DNA from 3 places in the Streptomyces sp. NPDC005566 genome. Region 1 is predicted to be linked to each of the others. Evidence: riboswitches for the same ligand, from Rfam matches in the RefSeq annotation. Region 1 holds a riboswitch; each other region holds the start of a gene.
The links. Region 1 has a riboswitch for S-adenosylmethionine ahead of ABZS61_RS00245 (aminotransferase class V-fold PLP-dependent enzyme). Riboswitches for the same ligand answer to the same signal wherever they lie in the genome.
Positions count from the first base shown of each region.

Region 2: it holds a riboswitch for S-adenosylmethionine, as region 1 does, so the genes downstream of both, ABZS61_RS11645 (hypothetical protein) here and ABZS61_RS00245 (aminotransferase class V-fold PLP-dependent enzyme) in region 1, are expected to answer to the same signal.
Region 3: it holds a riboswitch for S-adenosylmethionine, as region 1 does, so the genes downstream of both, thrC (threonine synthase) here and ABZS61_RS00245 (aminotransferase class V-fold PLP-dependent enzyme) in region 1, are expected to answer to the same signal.

Region 1 is NZ_JBEXDB010000001.1:46,133-51,426, reverse strand. It holds gene ABZS61_RS00255 (cytochrome bc complex cytochrome b subunit) at 1-1,367, shown strand, start outside; gene trpD (anthranilate phosphoribosyltransferase) at 1,490-2,554, shown strand; SAM riboswitch class IV at 2,638-2,754, shown strand; gene ABZS61_RS00245 (aminotransferase class V-fold PLP-dependent enzyme) at 2,927-4,303, shown strand; gene ABZS61_RS00240 (Lrp/AsnC ligand binding domain-containing protein) at 4,379-4,660, opposite strand; gene ABZS61_RS00235 (rhomboid family intramembrane serine protease) at 4,657-5,294, opposite strand, start outside.
Region 2 is NZ_JBEXDB010000006.1:166,080-171,373, reverse strand. It holds gene ABZS61_RS11655 (family 43 glycosylhydrolase) at 179-1,663, opposite strand; gene ABZS61_RS11650 (arabinan endo-1,5-alpha-L-arabinosidase) at 1,645-2,628, opposite strand; gene ABZS61_RS11645 (hypothetical protein) at 2,967-3,377, opposite strand; SAM riboswitch class IV at 3,427-3,537, opposite strand; gene ABZS61_RS11640 (cytochrome P450) at 3,662-4,849, opposite strand; gene ABZS61_RS11635 (cytochrome P450) at 4,882-5,294, opposite strand, start outside.
Region 3 is NZ_JBEXDB010000018.1:164,066-169,359, forward strand. It holds gene otsB (trehalose-phosphatase) at 1-120, shown strand, start outside; gene ABZS61_RS27015 (trehalose-6-phosphate synthase) at 134-1,510, opposite strand; gene ABZS61_RS27020 (glucosyl-3-phosphoglycerate synthase) at 1,567-2,517, opposite strand; SAM riboswitch class I at 2,671-2,798, shown strand; gene thrC (threonine synthase) at 2,817-4,112, shown strand; gene ABZS61_RS27030 (MoaD/ThiS family protein) at 4,140-4,415, shown strand; gene ABZS61_RS27035 (cold-shock protein) at 4,918-5,124, shown strand.

The DNA of each region.
Region 1 (5,294 bases):
GCATCCGGATGTCCGAGGCCTACGCCTCGACGCTGGACATCAGCTTCGACGTCCGCGGTGGTCTGCTCGTACGGCAGATCCACCACTGGGCCGCGCTGATCTTCCTGGCCGGCATGTTCGTGCACATGATGCGCGTCTTCTTCACGGGTGCGTTCCGCAAGCCCCGTGAGATCAACTGGATGTTCGGCTTCCTGCTGTTCGTCCTGGGCATGTTCACCGGGTTCACCGGCTACTCGCTCCCGGACGACCTGCTCTCCGGCACGGGTGTCCGCTTCACCCAGGGCGCGATCCTGGCGACGCCGATCGTCGGTACGTACATCTCGATGTTCCTGTTCGGCGGGGAGTTCCCCGGCGGCGACTTCGTGGCCCGGTTCTACTCGATCCACATCCTGCTGCTGCCGGGCATCATGCTCGGCCTGGTCGTGGCCCACCTGATCCTGGTCTTCTACCACAAGCACACGCAGTTCGCGGGTCCCGGCAAGACCAACAAGAACGTCGTCGGCATGCCGCTGCTGCCGGTGTACATGGCGAAGGCCGGAGGGTTCTTCTTCCTCGTCTTCGGTGTCATCGCCATCATCTCGGGCATCGCCTCGATCAACCCGATCTGGGCCCTCGGCCCGTACCGCCCGGACCAGGTGTCCACCGGCGCCCAGCCCGACTGGTACATGGGCTTCGCCGAGGGTCTGATCCGAGTGATGCCGGGCTGGGAGATCAACCTGTGGGGTCACACGCTCGTCCTGGGTGTGTTCATCCCGCTGACGGCCTTCGGCCTGGTGCTCGCGGCGATCGCGGTCTACCCCTTCATCGAGTCCTGGGTCACCGGGGACAAGCGCGAGCACCACATCCTGGACCGCCCGCGCAACGCCCCGACCCGTACGGCCTTCGGTGTCGCATGGATCACGGAGTACGTCATCGTCTTCATCGGTGGTGGAAACGACCTGTGGGCCACGCACTTCCACCTGTCGCTGAACGCCATCTCCTGGTTCGTCCGGATCTTCATCTTCGTGGGCCCGGTCATCGCGTTCATCGTGACGAAGCGGATCTGCCTCGGCCTCCAGCGCCGCGACAGGGACAAGGTGTTGCACGGACGCGAGTCCGGCACCATCAAGCGCCTGCCGCACGGTGAGTTCGTCGAGATCCACGAGCCGCTCAGCCAGGGTCAGCTGCACACGCTCACCGCGCACGAGCAGTACAAGCCGGTCGAGATCGGCCCGACGGTCGACGAGAACGGTGTCGAGCGCAAGCCTTCGGCGCTGCAGAAGCTGCGGGCCAAGCTCAGCAAGAGCTACTACGGCGAGCAGAGCCAGATCGCCAAGCCCTCCGCCGAGGAGTACAAGGAGATCACCAGCGGCCACGGCCACCACTGATCACCTGAACTGATCGCCACGGCAGGAGCCCCGTCCATTCGATGGACGGGGCTCTTCGCCGTCCCCGGGGCTGGATAGGGTGGGGGGATCCTTTTATCGGCTGTGGACCCCAGGAGCGGACCATGAACGTTGTGACCCCGGACGGCGGCGACAGCGTGGCGGACCGTTCCTGGCCCGGCGTGCTGATGCCCCTCCTGCGCGGCGAGAGCCTGACGGCAGAGGACACCGCGTGGGCCATGGACCGCATCATGAGCGGCGAGGCCACCGACGTGCAGATCGCCGGCTTCGTGATCGCCCTGCGTGCCAAGGGCGAGACCGTCGACGAGGTCACCGGACTCGTACGCACCATGTACGAGCACGCCCACACCATCCAGGTGCCCGGCCGCACGGTCGACATCGTGGGCACCGGTGGTGACCTGGCGAAGACGGTCAACATCTCCACCATGTCGGCGATCGTCGTCGCCGGGACCGGCGCCAAGGTCGTCAAGCACGGCAACCGCGCCTCCTCCTCGGCGAGCGGCGCCTCCGACGTGCTCGAGAAGCTCGGCGTCAACCTCGAGCTGACCCCGCAGGGCGTCGTCCGGGTCGCCGAGGAAGCGGGCATCACCTTCTGCTTCGCGGTGAAGTTCCACCCCGCCCTGCGGCACGCGGCGAGGGCACGCAAGGAGCTCGGCACGCCGACCACCTTCAACATCCTCGGCCCGCTCACCAATCCGGCCCAGGTGCGCTCCCAGGCCGTCGGCGTCGCCGACCTCAAGATGGCGCCGATCGTCGCGGGTGTGCTTGCCGACCGGGGCAACTCGGCGCTGGTCTTCCGGGGCGACGACGGCCTCGACGAGCTGACGACCACGGCGACCTCCCGGGTCTGGATCGTCCGGGACGGGGCCGTACGCGAAGAGGCGTTCGACCCGCGGGACGTCGGCCTGGACCTGGTGCCGGTCTCGGCGCTGCGTGGTGCCGACGCCTCGTTCAACGCGGACGTGGCCCGGCGGATGCTGGACGGGGAGACCGGTCCCGTACGCGAGGCGGTCCTCCTCAACTCCGCTGCCGCGCTGGTCGCGCTCGACCCGGGCGAGGGCACGCTGAACGAACAGATCGCGGCCGGGATCGCGAAGGCCGCGGACGCGATCGACTCGGGAGCCGCCAAGAGGGCGCTGGAGCGCTGGGTGGCCGCCAGCAACGCCTGAAGAGGGACGTGCGAGGCGGGCCGCAGTCCGGATCGCGGACTGCGCCCTTGCGCATGTGGTCAGGTATGGCAAGATGCTGCGCAGGTCATGAGTGACAGCGAATAAGCCCCGGCTCGCTGTCCGGCAACCCTCCGTCCGTGGCGGGGTGCCCCGGGTGAAGACCAGGCCGCAGGCAGCGAGGTCTGCGGCAAGCGCGGGCCCCTAGGCATCTGTGAATGCCGACCCCCGGGGTCCTGGTCCCCAGGGAGCCTCTTGTGAGCAAGCGAATGCGATAGGGCTCAAGGCCCTCCTCCGCGCACCCTTTTCTCTTTCCCTGCGCTGCCGCGCATCTGCCGGCGCCGGGATTTCGCCTGCCTGTCACGGGAGTTCGCCATGTCTGTCTCCACCGCTGCCGCCGACCAGACCATTTGTGCCCCCCTGCCGGTTCTGGGGGCGGACGTCACTGTTCCGCTGGTTACGGGCGGCGAAGTCACCTATGCCGCCCTCGACTACGCGGCCAGCGCCCCGGCCCTGCAACGGGTGTGGGACGACGTGGCCGCCTACGCCCCGTACTACGGCAGCGTGCACCGCGGCGCCGGCTACCTCTCGCAGCTCTCCACGGACCTCTTCGAGAGCAGCCGCGTCACCGTCGCGGAGTTCCTCGGCTGCCGTGCCGAGGACCAGGTGGTCTTCACCCGCTCGACGACGGACTCCCTCAACCTGCTGGCCGCCGCACTCCCCGCGGACTGCGAGGTGTTCGTGTTCGAGACCGAGCACCACGCCTCGCTGCTGCCCTGGCGAGACGCCCGGGTGACCTGCCTCGACGCCCCCAGGACCCCCGCCGAGGCAGTCGTGACGCTGGAGCGCGCGCTGGCCGGCCGCGACCCCTACGGGCCCGCACTGGTCTGTGTGACGGGCGCGTCGAACGTCACCGGCGAGCTGTGGCCGGTGAAGGAACTGGCCGCCGCCGCCCACGCGCACGGTGCCCGGATCGTCCTCGACGCCGCGCAGCTGGCGCCCCATCACCCGGTGGACATCGCGGAACTGGACGTCGACTGGGTCGCCTTCTCCGGGCACAAGCTGTACGCGCCGTTCGGCTCGGGCGTCCTCGCGGGCCGGGCCGACTGGCTGCGGGACGCGGAGCCGTATCTCGCGGGCGGCGGCGCCTCCCGGAAGGTGGCCCGGCGCGCCGACGGCGGCATCGACGTGGAGTGGCACACCACGGCGGCCCGGCACGAGGCCGGATCGCCCAACGTGATCGGCGTCTACTCCATCGCCGCTGCCTGCAAGGCCCTGACCGAGGCCGGCTTCGACCAGCTCGTCGCGCGCGAGCAGCAGCTCGTCACCCGGGTCCGCGAAGGCCTGGCCGAGGTCCCCGCGGTCAAGGTGCTCTCCCTGTTCGGCGACGACGCCCCGAGGGTCGGGGTCATCTCCTTCGTGGTCGAGGGCTGGAACAGCTCGCACTTCGCCGCGGCGCTCTCCGCGGAGTACGGCATCGGGGTCCGTGACGGCCTGTTCTGCGCCCACCCGCTCGTACGGACCCTGCTGGGCAGTGAGCCGCAGGACCCGGGCGAGTGCGGCGCCCCGGAGGCCGAGCCGGGCGAGAGGTCCCTCAACGCCATCCGGGTGAGTTTCGGGGCCGGTACGCCGGACGAGCACATCGAGCGGTTCCTCGGCGCGGTCCGCGAGCTGGTGGGCGCGGGTGCCCGCTGGACCTACCGCACCGAGGACGGCCGTTGCGTCCCGGACAGGGGTGCGGCGCAGGTCTGAACCGGCCGCGTACGACTTCGGCCGGGGACGGGAGGCAACTGCCCCGTCCCCGGCCGAAGCCGCACGCCGTGCGTCCTACGCGTCGAGACCGATGGCGAAGGCCGCCTCGAGGTCGTGCTGCGAGTAGGTACGGAACGCCACGTGCGTGTCGGTGCCCTCGACACCGGGGATCTTGCTGATCCGGCCGGGAATGACATCCGCCAGATCGTCGTGCTTGGCCACCCGGACCATGGCGATCAGGTCGTACGTACCGGTGACCGAGAAGACCTCGCTGACGCTGTCCAGCGCGGCGACGGCCTCGGCGATCTCGGGAATCCGGTCCACGCTGGTTTTGATGAGCACGATCGCGGTGATCACGGCTGGCTTTCTCCCTCGGTGGCCGTGGCTGGAGACTTCACTCTAGCCCCACCCCGGTAGCGCCCCCAGGCGTAGAGGAACCCGGCCGCGAAGCCCGCGACATGGGCGAGGTAGGCCACGCCGGGGCCGCTGCCCGCGCCCTGCGCCGCCAGCCACTGCAGTGCGAACCAGAAGACGAGCACGATCCAGGCGGGGAAGCGCAGCGGCAGGAAGAAGAGGAACGGGAACAGGCTCGTGACCCGGGCCCGGGGAAAGAGGTAGAGGAACGCACCGAGCACCGCCGAGATCGCCCCCGACGCGCCCACCAGGGTCTGGTCGGATCCGGAGTGCGCGACCGCGTAGACGACCAGGGCCAGATAGCCGCAGCAGACGTAGAAGAAGACGAACTCGGCCCGGCCCATGCGTTCCTCGGCCATCGCCCCGAACACGTACAGGAACAGCATGTTGCCCAGCAGGTGCAGCCAGCTCCCGTGGACGAAGAGGGCGGTCAGCGGGGTGAGGGCCGCGTGCGCGGAGCCGTCCAGGAGTTCGCTGGGGATCACGCCCCACCGCTCGAAGTACCCGGCCTGCGCCGCGAGCAGGGCGTCCGCCGTGCCGTAGGCCGGGTTGAAGCCGGAGAGCGGGCTGATCAGGA
Region 2 (5,294 bases), on a different contig from region 1:
CTCATGCCCTGCAGACCGCGCGTCCTGCGCCCGGACCTGTCCAGGGGGTCCCGCGGCCCGCAGCACCACATCGAGCGCACCGACCGGATCGGCCGCGTACATGTCGAAGGGATCCGGAGTCCGGGCCGCGGCCCGGACTCCGGATCCCTCACTTGGATCACGCAGCGCTCGCGGGGCCTCAGGCCGCCGGAGTCAGCTTCCACTGCTGGCAGTTGTTGTTCAGCCACGACCACTGCCGTACGTCCGCACCGTCGGCGGCCGAGCAGTCGGCCACGTCGGCGACCTTCCCGCTCGCCCGGTTGACGATGCGCACCCAGCCGCCGGCCGCCGTGGTGACGAGGCCGAAGCGCTGGCAGGTGTTGTTCAGCCACGACCATTGGCGCAGGTCGGCGCCGTCGGCTGTGGAGCAGTCCGCCGTGTCGAGCACCTTGCCCGAAGCGACGTTGACGAGGCGGCTCGTGTCGTCGCCCTGGTCCTCGATGCGCCATTTCTGCTGTGTGCCGCCGTTGCACGTCCACTGCTGGACGTTCGCTCCGTCGGCGGTCGACGAACCGTTCACGTCCAGGCACTTTCCGGTGGCCCTGTTGACCACCGTGTACGCGGTCGGCGTGGCCGCGCTCTCGCCGGAGGGCCCGGCCAGTGTCGTGCCGAGGGCGACGGGCGTGCCGAGGTTCGGTGTCCCGTCGCTGTTCCACGTGAACTTCTGTGCCCGCGCCGTGCGCCCGTTGTCGCAGCCGTCGGACGCCGCGTCGTTGGCGTGGTAGACGATCCAGCTCTCCGTGCCGTCGGGTGAGGTGAAGAATCCGTTGTGCCCCGGCCCGTACACCCCGGCGGCGTTGTTGCGCTGGAAGACCGGGGTGGACTTCTTCGTCCAGGAGGAGGCGGAGAGCGGGTTGGATCCGGTCAGGGTGAGCTGCCCGAGCTTGTAGTCGGGGGTCCAGCAGCCGCTGGCCGAGTAGACGATGAACGTCTTTCCGCCGCGCTGCAGCACCTCGGCGCCTTCGTTCACCGTGCCGCCCGACTTCTCCCAGTCGTACGTCGGCGTGGAGATCGTCGAGAACGAGCCGCTGAGCGTGTACGGGTTCGACATCGGCGCGATCACCAGGTTCTGCGTTCCGCCGCCGCTCGCACTGCCCAGCAGGTACATCGAGCCGTTGAGGGTGAGCACGCTCGGGTCCAGCATCCAGGTGCTGCCGAGCTGGTTCCTGTACGTGTAGGGGCCCATCGGGTCCGTACCGGCGCTCTGCAGCACGTGCACCCGCTGGGTGGGGTTGTAGTCGGCGATGTTCTGCCCGGCGACGAAGTAGAGGTACCAGCGGCCACCCGAGTAGTGCAGTTCGGGTGCCCAGATGTTGCAGCAGCGCGAGGCGGAGTCGCCCTGCCAGACCTGCACGCTCGGCGCGGTCGCGAGCCCGGCGAGGGTCGGCGACTTGCGCATGGTGATGACGTCGGTCCAACTCGTCGACACCAGGTAGTAGTTGCCGTCGTGGTAGGAGATCCAGGGGTCGGCTCCCTTCTGCGCCTTCACGGGATTGGTGTACGGACGCCCCTCGGCGGCCTGCACGGAGGAGGTCCCGGACGGCGCGGCCTGCGTGGCGGCCGGCTGCCCCAGTGCGAGGGCCAGCAGGAGGGCGCTCAGCAGGGTCAGTAGGCGACGGGCCATCCGCTGCTCCAGTTCAGTAGGTTGACGCCGAGCTTCGGGGTGCCGTTGGCCTGGCCGTCGTAGTAGTGGTAGACGAGCAGGTCACCGTCGGAGTCGGCGAGGATCGACTGGCCACCGGGGCCGATGTACCGGCCGTGGGACTCCATGACGGGGGTACCGCCGTTGCTGCGCATGTTCACGCCGTTGCGGTCGTAGTAGGGCCCGGTGACGCTCGTCGCCCGGCCCACCTTGATCTTGTACGTGGAGCTGGTGCCTGCGCAGCAGGTGTCGTAGGAGGCGAAGAGGTAGTAGTAGCCGTTGCGCTTCACGATGGAGGGCGCCTCGACCGCCTTGGTTCCGGTGGGACGGGAGGCGAGCGAGCGGCGTGCGGTGTCTCCGGCGTACTGCTTTCCGGTCGTCGGGTCGACGCGGATCATCTTGATCCCGGTCCACCAGGAGCCGAAGGACAGCCACCACTTGCCGTCGTCGTCCACGAAGAGGTTGGGGTCGATGGCGTTGTAGTCGCTCGACGAGTTCGAGGTGTAGACGATCCCGTAGTCGCTCCAGCTGCCCGCCTGGCCGGTGGTGGAGGTCGCGAGGCCGATCGCCGACGTGTTTGAGCCGAAGGACGAAACGGCGTAGTACATCAGGTACTTACCGCTGCGGTAGGAGATGTCCGGGGCCCAGGGGTCCGATGCGGAGGAGTAGTTCTTCCACCAGCTCGGCTTCGTCGTGAAGGCGTTGCCGGACCGGCCGAAGGCGGTGCGGTCGGTGGAGGTGCGGAGCTGGAGGCCTTCGCCGGTGGAGTAGAGCAGGTACTGGCCGGACGTGCTCCGGATCATGGTGGGGTCGTGGACCACGATGTCGCCGTTGACGACCCCGGGGTTGGGGTATGCGGACGCGCTCGTCGGCACGAGCGCGAGCAGGAGTGCGGCGGGCAGGGCGGCGAGGGTCCTTCGCGGAAGTCTTCTCGGGATGCGGCTCATCAGGAGACCTTCTTCGGTCGTGTCGGGGTACCCGGCAGTCGTCACCGAGGGCCAAGAGGTTGCCATGCGCATGACATGCGTATGTTCGACGGATCGAACGGTGCCCGTAACTGCGGACGGGCGGCCAGGACGGGACCGTAGAATCGAACACGCCTTGCGTCAACGGATCGGGCGCGTATTCGTCGAGAACCCGAACCCTGTCCGGTATCACGAACAGACCGCTCGTATCACGAACGGGCCGGCCGGTATCCGAACGAACCGGCCAGCATCACGAACGGACCGGCCCGCCCGGATCCGGGCGGCACCGGCCGAACTCGACCGTCCCTGGGGCTGGTCGGCTACAGCCCGTAGGTGAAATCCCCACGGTCCGTGTGCTGGGGATCGGGTGCGGTCGTCCCGCACAGCGGTCCGCCCTCGGTCCCTACGTTCACGAGGCCGGTCGCCTCACCGCCGAGGCCGACGAACCGCAGCGCATGCCAGCGGGGCAGCCAGTACACGCGCCCGCGGTGGCCGGTGAGCAACTCCCGCAGATCGGCGGGGGCGTGCATCCACACCTCGGGCAGGCTGCCGGGGTGTTCGAAGGCCGCGCGCAGAACCAGCCACCCGTCGTCGCGGACATCGCCCGCGGTCAGCAGGAGCTCCACGGCCTGACCGGGTTCCTGTACGCACTTCTTGGCGTGGATCCAGTGCACGTGGTGGCCGGGCGCGTACCGCGCGCAGGCGTCGTGGTGAATGAGGTGAGTGAGCAAGGCTGTTGTCGCCTTCCGGGGTCCTGGACCCCGGGGGCCCGTCCCCGGTGGTCCGCTGTTCCCCGCACGGTGCCGCGCGGGGCGGGTCGTCACCCGGAGCACCCGCAGCGGAGCGGGGTGCCGTCCAGCGAGCCGGGGCTTTCCACTGGAACTCATGACCCGTCAAAAGCGTAACAGGAGCCGGGAGGACGCAGGGGCTCGCACACCACCCCGCGCGTACGGGCGCGACACCTCCCGCCCGTACGCGTCCACGCTTCGCGCGCGCTCTCCTCGTCCAACCCGCCTCAGCCGTGCAGGAGGACGGGGAAGGCCTCCATGTCGTTCTGCGTCATCACCGGCAGCTTGCGGATCTCGTCGTCCGGTATCGCGAGCTCGAGCGCGGGGAAGCGCGCGAAGAGGGCGGGGAGCGCGATGCCGGCCTCTACCCGTGACAGCGCGGCACCGGGGCAGATGTGGGGGCCGTGACCGAAGGTCATGTGCCGGATCGGGGTCGGACGGGTGATGTCGAAGGAGTCGGCGTCCTCGCCATGATGCTCGGCATCGCGTCCGATGACCCGGTAGGAGATGACGACGCCCTCTCCCGCGGCGATCACCTGGTCGCCGACCTGGATGTCCTCGGTGGCGAAACGCATCAGCAGGTGTGTGGTGGGCGTGTCCCAGCGCAGCGTCTCCTCGACCACCGTCTCCCACGGGATCTCCCCGTCCAACACCTTCCGCAGCTGGTCGGGGTGGGCGAGCAGTGCGCGTACGGCGTTGAGGATGAGCCCGATCGTGGTCTCGTGCCCGGCAGCCACCATGGCCTTGAGGTTGCCGACGACCTCCTCCTCGGTGAGGGGCTCGCCGCCCTCGTCGGCCAGGATCAGGGCACTGGTGAGGTCGTCGGTGGGCCGCGCCGTCTTCTCACGTACGAGGTCGGTGTAGAAGACGTCCAGATCCCGCAGCAGTGCCAGACGCTCCTCCTGCGGGGTGAGCATCGAGAAGAAGGCCTTGTACTGCTTCGTCAGCATCGGGAACTGGTCCTCGTCCACCCCCATCAGCAGCCCGACGACCCGCATCGGCAGCGGCTGGGCGAAGACGGCCTTGAGGTCGACGACCCCGTCCTTGCCCTGCTCGGCGAGCGCGTCCAGCAGCTCCTCGGTGAACTTCTCGATGGCAGGGCGGACCGCCTCGAGACGGCGCGGGGTGAGCGCCTGGGAGGTCTTGGTCCGCAGCCTCCGGTGCTCCCCGCCGTCGACCGTGAACATGGAGCGTCCGGCATCGATCATGCCGATCAGCGGCCAGGCGTGGGTGACCTCCCCGCTCTGCCACAGCCCCCAGGCGTCCAGGTCCTTCACCAGCCGCGGGTCGACGAGCAGTTGACGTGCTTCGGCGTGCCGAGTGACGGTCCACGCCGGGACCCCCAGCAGCTCGATGCGCGCGAGGGGGCCCGCCTGGCGCAGCTGCTCGGTCTCACCGTCGAGGTTCTGGACCATGGGGTCGATGACCACGGTCGCGTGAGGACAGTTCACAGCAGATCTCCTGTCGTACGTACGGGAGCGAAGCGGACGGGGAGCGCGTTCATCCCGCGCAGGAAGGCGGACGGCCGCCGGACGAGGTCCTTTTCGGCGACGGTGAGTTCGAGATCGGGCAGCCGGTCGAGGAGGACCTCGATCCCGGTACGGGCGATGGTCTCGGCAATCTCCTGCGCGGGGAAGGGGCAGCGGTACTCGCCGTGGCTGAAGGCCAGGTGGGCGCTGTTGCTGCCGTGCCTCGTGGCACCGTCGGACCCCAGAACCTGGCGTACGAGGGGGTCGGTGTTGGCCGCCCCCAGGCCGAGCAGCAGCATGTCACCGGCGCGGATGGTCCGTCCGCCGAGCTGGGTGTCGCGGACCGCCCAGCGGCCGGCGAGGATCTGCGTCGGGCTCTCCTCCCACAGGA
Region 3 (5,294 bases), on a different contig from region 1:
AGCGGCACCGAGGTTCCCGAACTCGCCGAGCGTGCCGACCTGCTGCTGCCGGGCCCGGCGGCCGTGGTGGGCCTGCTGGACGCCCTGGCAGGGCACCTGGGGAAGCCTCAGGCGCCCTGAGGGCCGCCCGCCCTCAGCCCCGCAGCGCGTCCAGCTGGTCCAGGAACCACTGCTGCGGCGGCAGGGCGGTCGCCACGGCGGCCAGCCGCTTCGTGCGCGCGCTCCGCTCGTCGTCCTCCATCGTCAGAGCCTCGTGCAGCGCCGCCGCCGTGGCCGACACGTCGTACGGGTTGACCACGACGGCGTCCTCGCCGAGCTCCTCGTACGCCCCCGCCTCCCGCGACAGCACCAGCGCGCAGCCGCTGTCGGAGACGACCGGGACCTCCTTCGCGACGAGGTTCATGCCGTCGCGGATCGGGTTCACCAGAGCCACGTCCGCCAGCCGGTACGCCGCGAGCGAGCGGGCGAAGTCGTCGTCGACGTGGAGGATGACAGGGGTCCAGCCCTCCGTGGCGTACTCCGCGTTGATCCCGTCGGCCACCCGCTGCACCTCGGCGGTGTAGTCGCGGTACACCGCGAGGTCCTGCCGGGAGGGGTAGGCGAACGCCACGTGCACCACCCGCTCACGCCATTCGGGGCGTTCCTCCAGCAGGGCGCGGTAGGCGTGCAGCCCGCGGACGATGTTCTTGGAGAGCTCGGTGCGGTCCACCCGCACGATCGTCCGCCTGCCGGGGCCGACCTGCTCCCGGAGCGTCTCCATCCGCTCGTCCACGTCCGCCTCGTGGGAGCGACGGCGCAGGAAGTCCGCGTCGGCGCCCAGCCCGTGCACCCCGATCCGGGTGCGGCCGGTGCCGCCCAGGATCTCCGTGCAGCAGCTGATGAACGCGTCCGCCCAGCGGCGGGTCAGGAACGCGGCCCGGTCGGCGCCCAGGATGCCGCGCAGCAGCTGCTCGCCGATGTCGTCGGGCAGCAGCCGGAAGTAGTCGACGGGGGCCCACGGGGTGTGCGAGAAGTGGCCGATCCGCAGGTCGGGGCGGAGCTCGCGGAGCATGCCGGGCACCAGCGACAGGTGGTAGTCCTGGACCAGGACCGCCGCCCCCACGCCCGCCTCCTCGGCGAGGGCTTCGGCGAAGGCGCGGTTGTACGCCTCGAAGGACGCCCACCGCCGCCGGAACTCGGCGTCGAACACCGGCTCCAGCGGTGTCTGGTAGATCATGTGGTGGACGAACCAGAGCACCGAGTTCGCGATGCCGTTGTAGGCGTCGTCGTGGACTCCGGCGTCGATGTCGAGCATGCGGACGCCGGGTTCCGACTGGCCCCGCCTGACCGCCTCGCGGTCGCCGTCGCCCAGAGCCGCGCACACCCACAGCTTGTCCTCGACGGCGCTCAGACCGGAGACGAGGCCGCCCCCGCCGCGCTTCGAGTCGAGCGTGCCGTCCTCGCGCAGCGCATAGGACACGGGGCCGCGGTTGGACGCGACGAGGACCTGGGCAGAGTGCTCGGAGACCATGTACCCGAACCTAGCCCGTTCGGGAAGCCGCCAAACGCGAAGCCCTCCGTGAAACGTCACGCCGCGTGGCGGGACGCGTACTCCGTGATCTCCCGCATCGGCGGCCGCTCCTCGGTGTCCACCGCATGGGTGCGCGGTACGAAGCCGCTCTCGCTCCGTTCGAACTGGGTGAGCACGGGCCGCACCAGATGCCCCCGGGAGAGCCGCAGCTGGGCGGTGCGGTAGATCGCCGCGGCCATGCGGCCGAGTGCCTGGCCGTCCTGGTGGCGGTGCTTGCGTACCCCGACGTCCACCTGCGCCAGCGCGTCCAGGCCCACCGTGTGCAGGGCGTCGACGAGAAGGCCCAGCTCCACCCCGTAACCGACGGGGAAGGGGAGCCGTTCGAGCAGGGAGCGGCGTACGGCGTACTCGCCGCCCAGCGGCTGGACGAAGCCGGCCAGCTGCGGCCAGTGCAGATTGAGCAGCGGGCGTGCCACCAGTTCGGTGACCCGGCCGCCCTGGCCTGCGGCTTCTCCCAGGGGTCGGTCGTACATGGCCTTGACGAACTGGACCTCGGGGTCGGTCAGCAGGGGGCCGACGATCCCGGAGACGAAGTCCGCGGAGAAGTCCTTGAGGTCGGCGTCGATGAAGCAGACGATCTCGCCGCTGGTCACCAGCAGTGACCGCCAGAGCACCTCGCCCTTGCCGGGTACGGCCGGTATCCGGGGGAGTATCGCGTCCCGGTGCACCACCCTGGCACCCGCCCTGCGGGCCACGTCGGCGGTGGCGTCGGTGGAACCGGAGTCGATCACCACCAGTTCGTCGACGAGCCGGACCTTCTCCATCAGCTCGCGCCGGATCTCCTCGACGATCGCTCCGACCGTCGCCTCCTCGTTCAGGGCGGGCAGGACGACGCTCACCCGGGCGCGGCGCGGATCCCTCGCGCGCGCGGCCGTGAGGCGGTCGAGCGGGCGGTCATCGGCCGACCAGGAACGCCTGGTCAGCCAGCGTTCCACCTCTTCCAGCACGGTCGATACTCCCTGTATGTGATCCATCTCGCGGTTCGGACGACTATCTCAATCGTCCAGGGCTTCGGTTACAGTCTTGAACAACGCGGATGGCCCTCGCATGTCGGGGTCGGTCCGCGAATAAATGCCCGGATCGATGGTCCGGTGCCATAGCGCTCATCCAGAGGGACTGAGGGAACGGCCCGTTGAAGTCCCGGCAACCCTCCTGCCGACCGCGAGGTCACGGTAGGGAAGGTGCCAATTCCGTCTTGTGGCGAAATACGCCGCGAGGAAGATGAGGAGAAAGGGCCTCCGCCATCATGTCTGTTCAGACAGTTGCAGCGAACACCGATTCTTCTGCCGTGGACCTGGGTTCCGCCGCAGCACTTTCCTGCCGCGAATGCGGCGAGCGTTTCGAGCTCGGCCCCATTTTCGCCTGTGCGTCCTGTTTCGGGCCGCTCGAAGTGGCGTACGACCTGCCGAGCGGCTCCCCGGAAGAGCTCAAGAAGCGCATTGCCGAAGGCCCCGACAACATCTGGCGCTATGCGCCGCTGCTGCCGGTTCCGGCCGATGTCGCGAGCAAGCCCAACATCAACCCCGGCTTCACGAAGCTGGTCAAGGCCGACAACCTCGCCCGTGAGCTGGGCGTCACCGGCGGTCTGTACGTCAAGGACGACTCCGGCAACCCGACGCACTCCTTCAAGGACCGTGTCGTCGCGATCGCCGTCGAGGCCGCCCGCGCCTTCGGATTCACCACGCTCTCCTGCTCCTCCACCGGCAACCTCGCCGGTGCGGTGGGCGCCGCTGCGGCCCGTGCCGGCTTCCGCTCGTGCGTGTTCATCCCGCACGACCTGGAGCAGGGCAAGGTCGTCATGGCCGCGGTGTACGGCGGCGAACTGGTCGGCATCGAGGGCAACTACGACGACGTCAACCGCTTCTGCTCGGAGCTCATCGGCGACCCGCTCGGTGAGGGCTGGGGCTTCGTCAACGTCAACCTCCGCCCGTACTACGGCGAGGGCTCCAAGACCCTGGCGTACGAGATCTGCGAGCAGCTCGGCTGGCAGCTGCCCGACCAGATCGTCATCCCGATCGCGTCCGGGTCGCAGCTCACGAAGATCGACAAGGGCCTGCAGGAGCTGATCAAGCTCGGCCTGGTCGAGGACAGGCCCTACAAGATCTTCGGCGCCCAGGCCGAGGGCTGCTCCCCGGTCTCCACCGCCTTCAAGGCCGGACACGACGTCGTACGGCCGCAGAAGCCGAACACGATCGCCAAGTCCCTCGCGATCGGCAACCCGGCCGACGGCCCGTACGTCCTGGACATCGCCCGGCGTACCGGCGGTGCCGTCGAGGACGTCAACGACGAGCAGGTCGTCGACGCGATCAAGCTGCTGGCCCGCACCGAGGGCATCTTCGCGGAGACCGCGGGCGGTGTGACGGTCGGTGTGACGAAGAAGCTGATCGACGCCGGTCTGCTGGACCCGACGCTGACCACCGTCATCCTGAACACCGGTGACGGCCTGAAGACGCTGGACGCCGTCGCCCCGACGACCGGCCTGTCGGCCACGATCCGGCCGAGCCTGGACGCGTTCCGCGACGCGGGCCTCGCCGCCAGCTGACCACCCGAGACCGAAGGAAGGCACCCCATGAGCGTCAAGGTCCGTATCCCCACCATCCTCCGCACCTACACGGGCGGTCAGGCCGAGGTCCCGGCCGAGGGCACGATCCTCTCCGAGGTCATCGAGTCCCTGGAGACGAATCACCCGGGCATCGCCGCCCGCGTCCTGGACGACCAGGGCAAGCTGCGCCGCTTCGTGAACGTGTACGTCAACGACGACGACGTGCGCTTCGAGGGCGGCCTGCAGACGGCGACCCCGGACGGCGCCGGCATCTCGATCATCCCGGCCGTCGCCGGAGGCTGACCGCCGGGCCACGTGCCTGCGGGCGACCGTCGAGCCCCGTGACGGAGGCCGGCCGCCGAGCTCCGAGGCGGAGGCCGAGCCTCCTGTACGACTTCACAGCGTGAACACCGTTGCCCCCTCCGCAAGAGAAGCGGAGGGGGCAATTCTGCATGATTGAGCGCGGTACAGTTGGGGAAGTCCCCTCCGCTGCCTGTGCCGCCCGCATATGAGAATGCGCCCGGTCGCGATAAGAAGCAGCCAAAGTACGTGAACTCCTTGCGCCATAAGTGGCCTTTGTCAGGCCCGACTTGCCCTGGAATCGCACGAGTTCCACCTATCCGGGCGTTCAGCTGTGCCCAGAATTCTCGTCCGATTGCCCTGTTGCAGAGGGCAGTTGGGCAGATACATTCGGCCGCGGTCGACGCGTTCCGGCGCACGCCACCCTCTCCTGTCGGAGGGTGAGTTCTGACCCGGGCCCGCGAAGTGCGGTCCTGTGCAAGGGCCAGTAATAGGGGAGTTAGGCATGGCTCAGGGCACCGTCAAGTGGTTCAACGCGGAGAAGGGGTACGGCTTCATCGCGGTCGACGGTGGTGCGGATGTTTTCGTCCACTACAGCGCGATCCAGATGGACGGGTACCGCACCCTCGAAGAGGGTCAGCGAGTTGAATTCGAAATCTCGCAGGGCCAGAAGGGGCCGCAGGCGGACATGGTCAAGCTCGCCGTCGGCTGAGCTCGGCGCGGTCGGCCAACGACACTACTCACGCACGCAGGGCCCGTACCTCCGAAGAGGGGTACGGGCCCTGCGTGCGTCTTCGTGCGCCCCCGACTGTTGTCCACATCTGGAGGGGGACGCTTGCACTCGCAGGGGTCGAGTGCTAATCATTGGCGTTAGCACTCTCC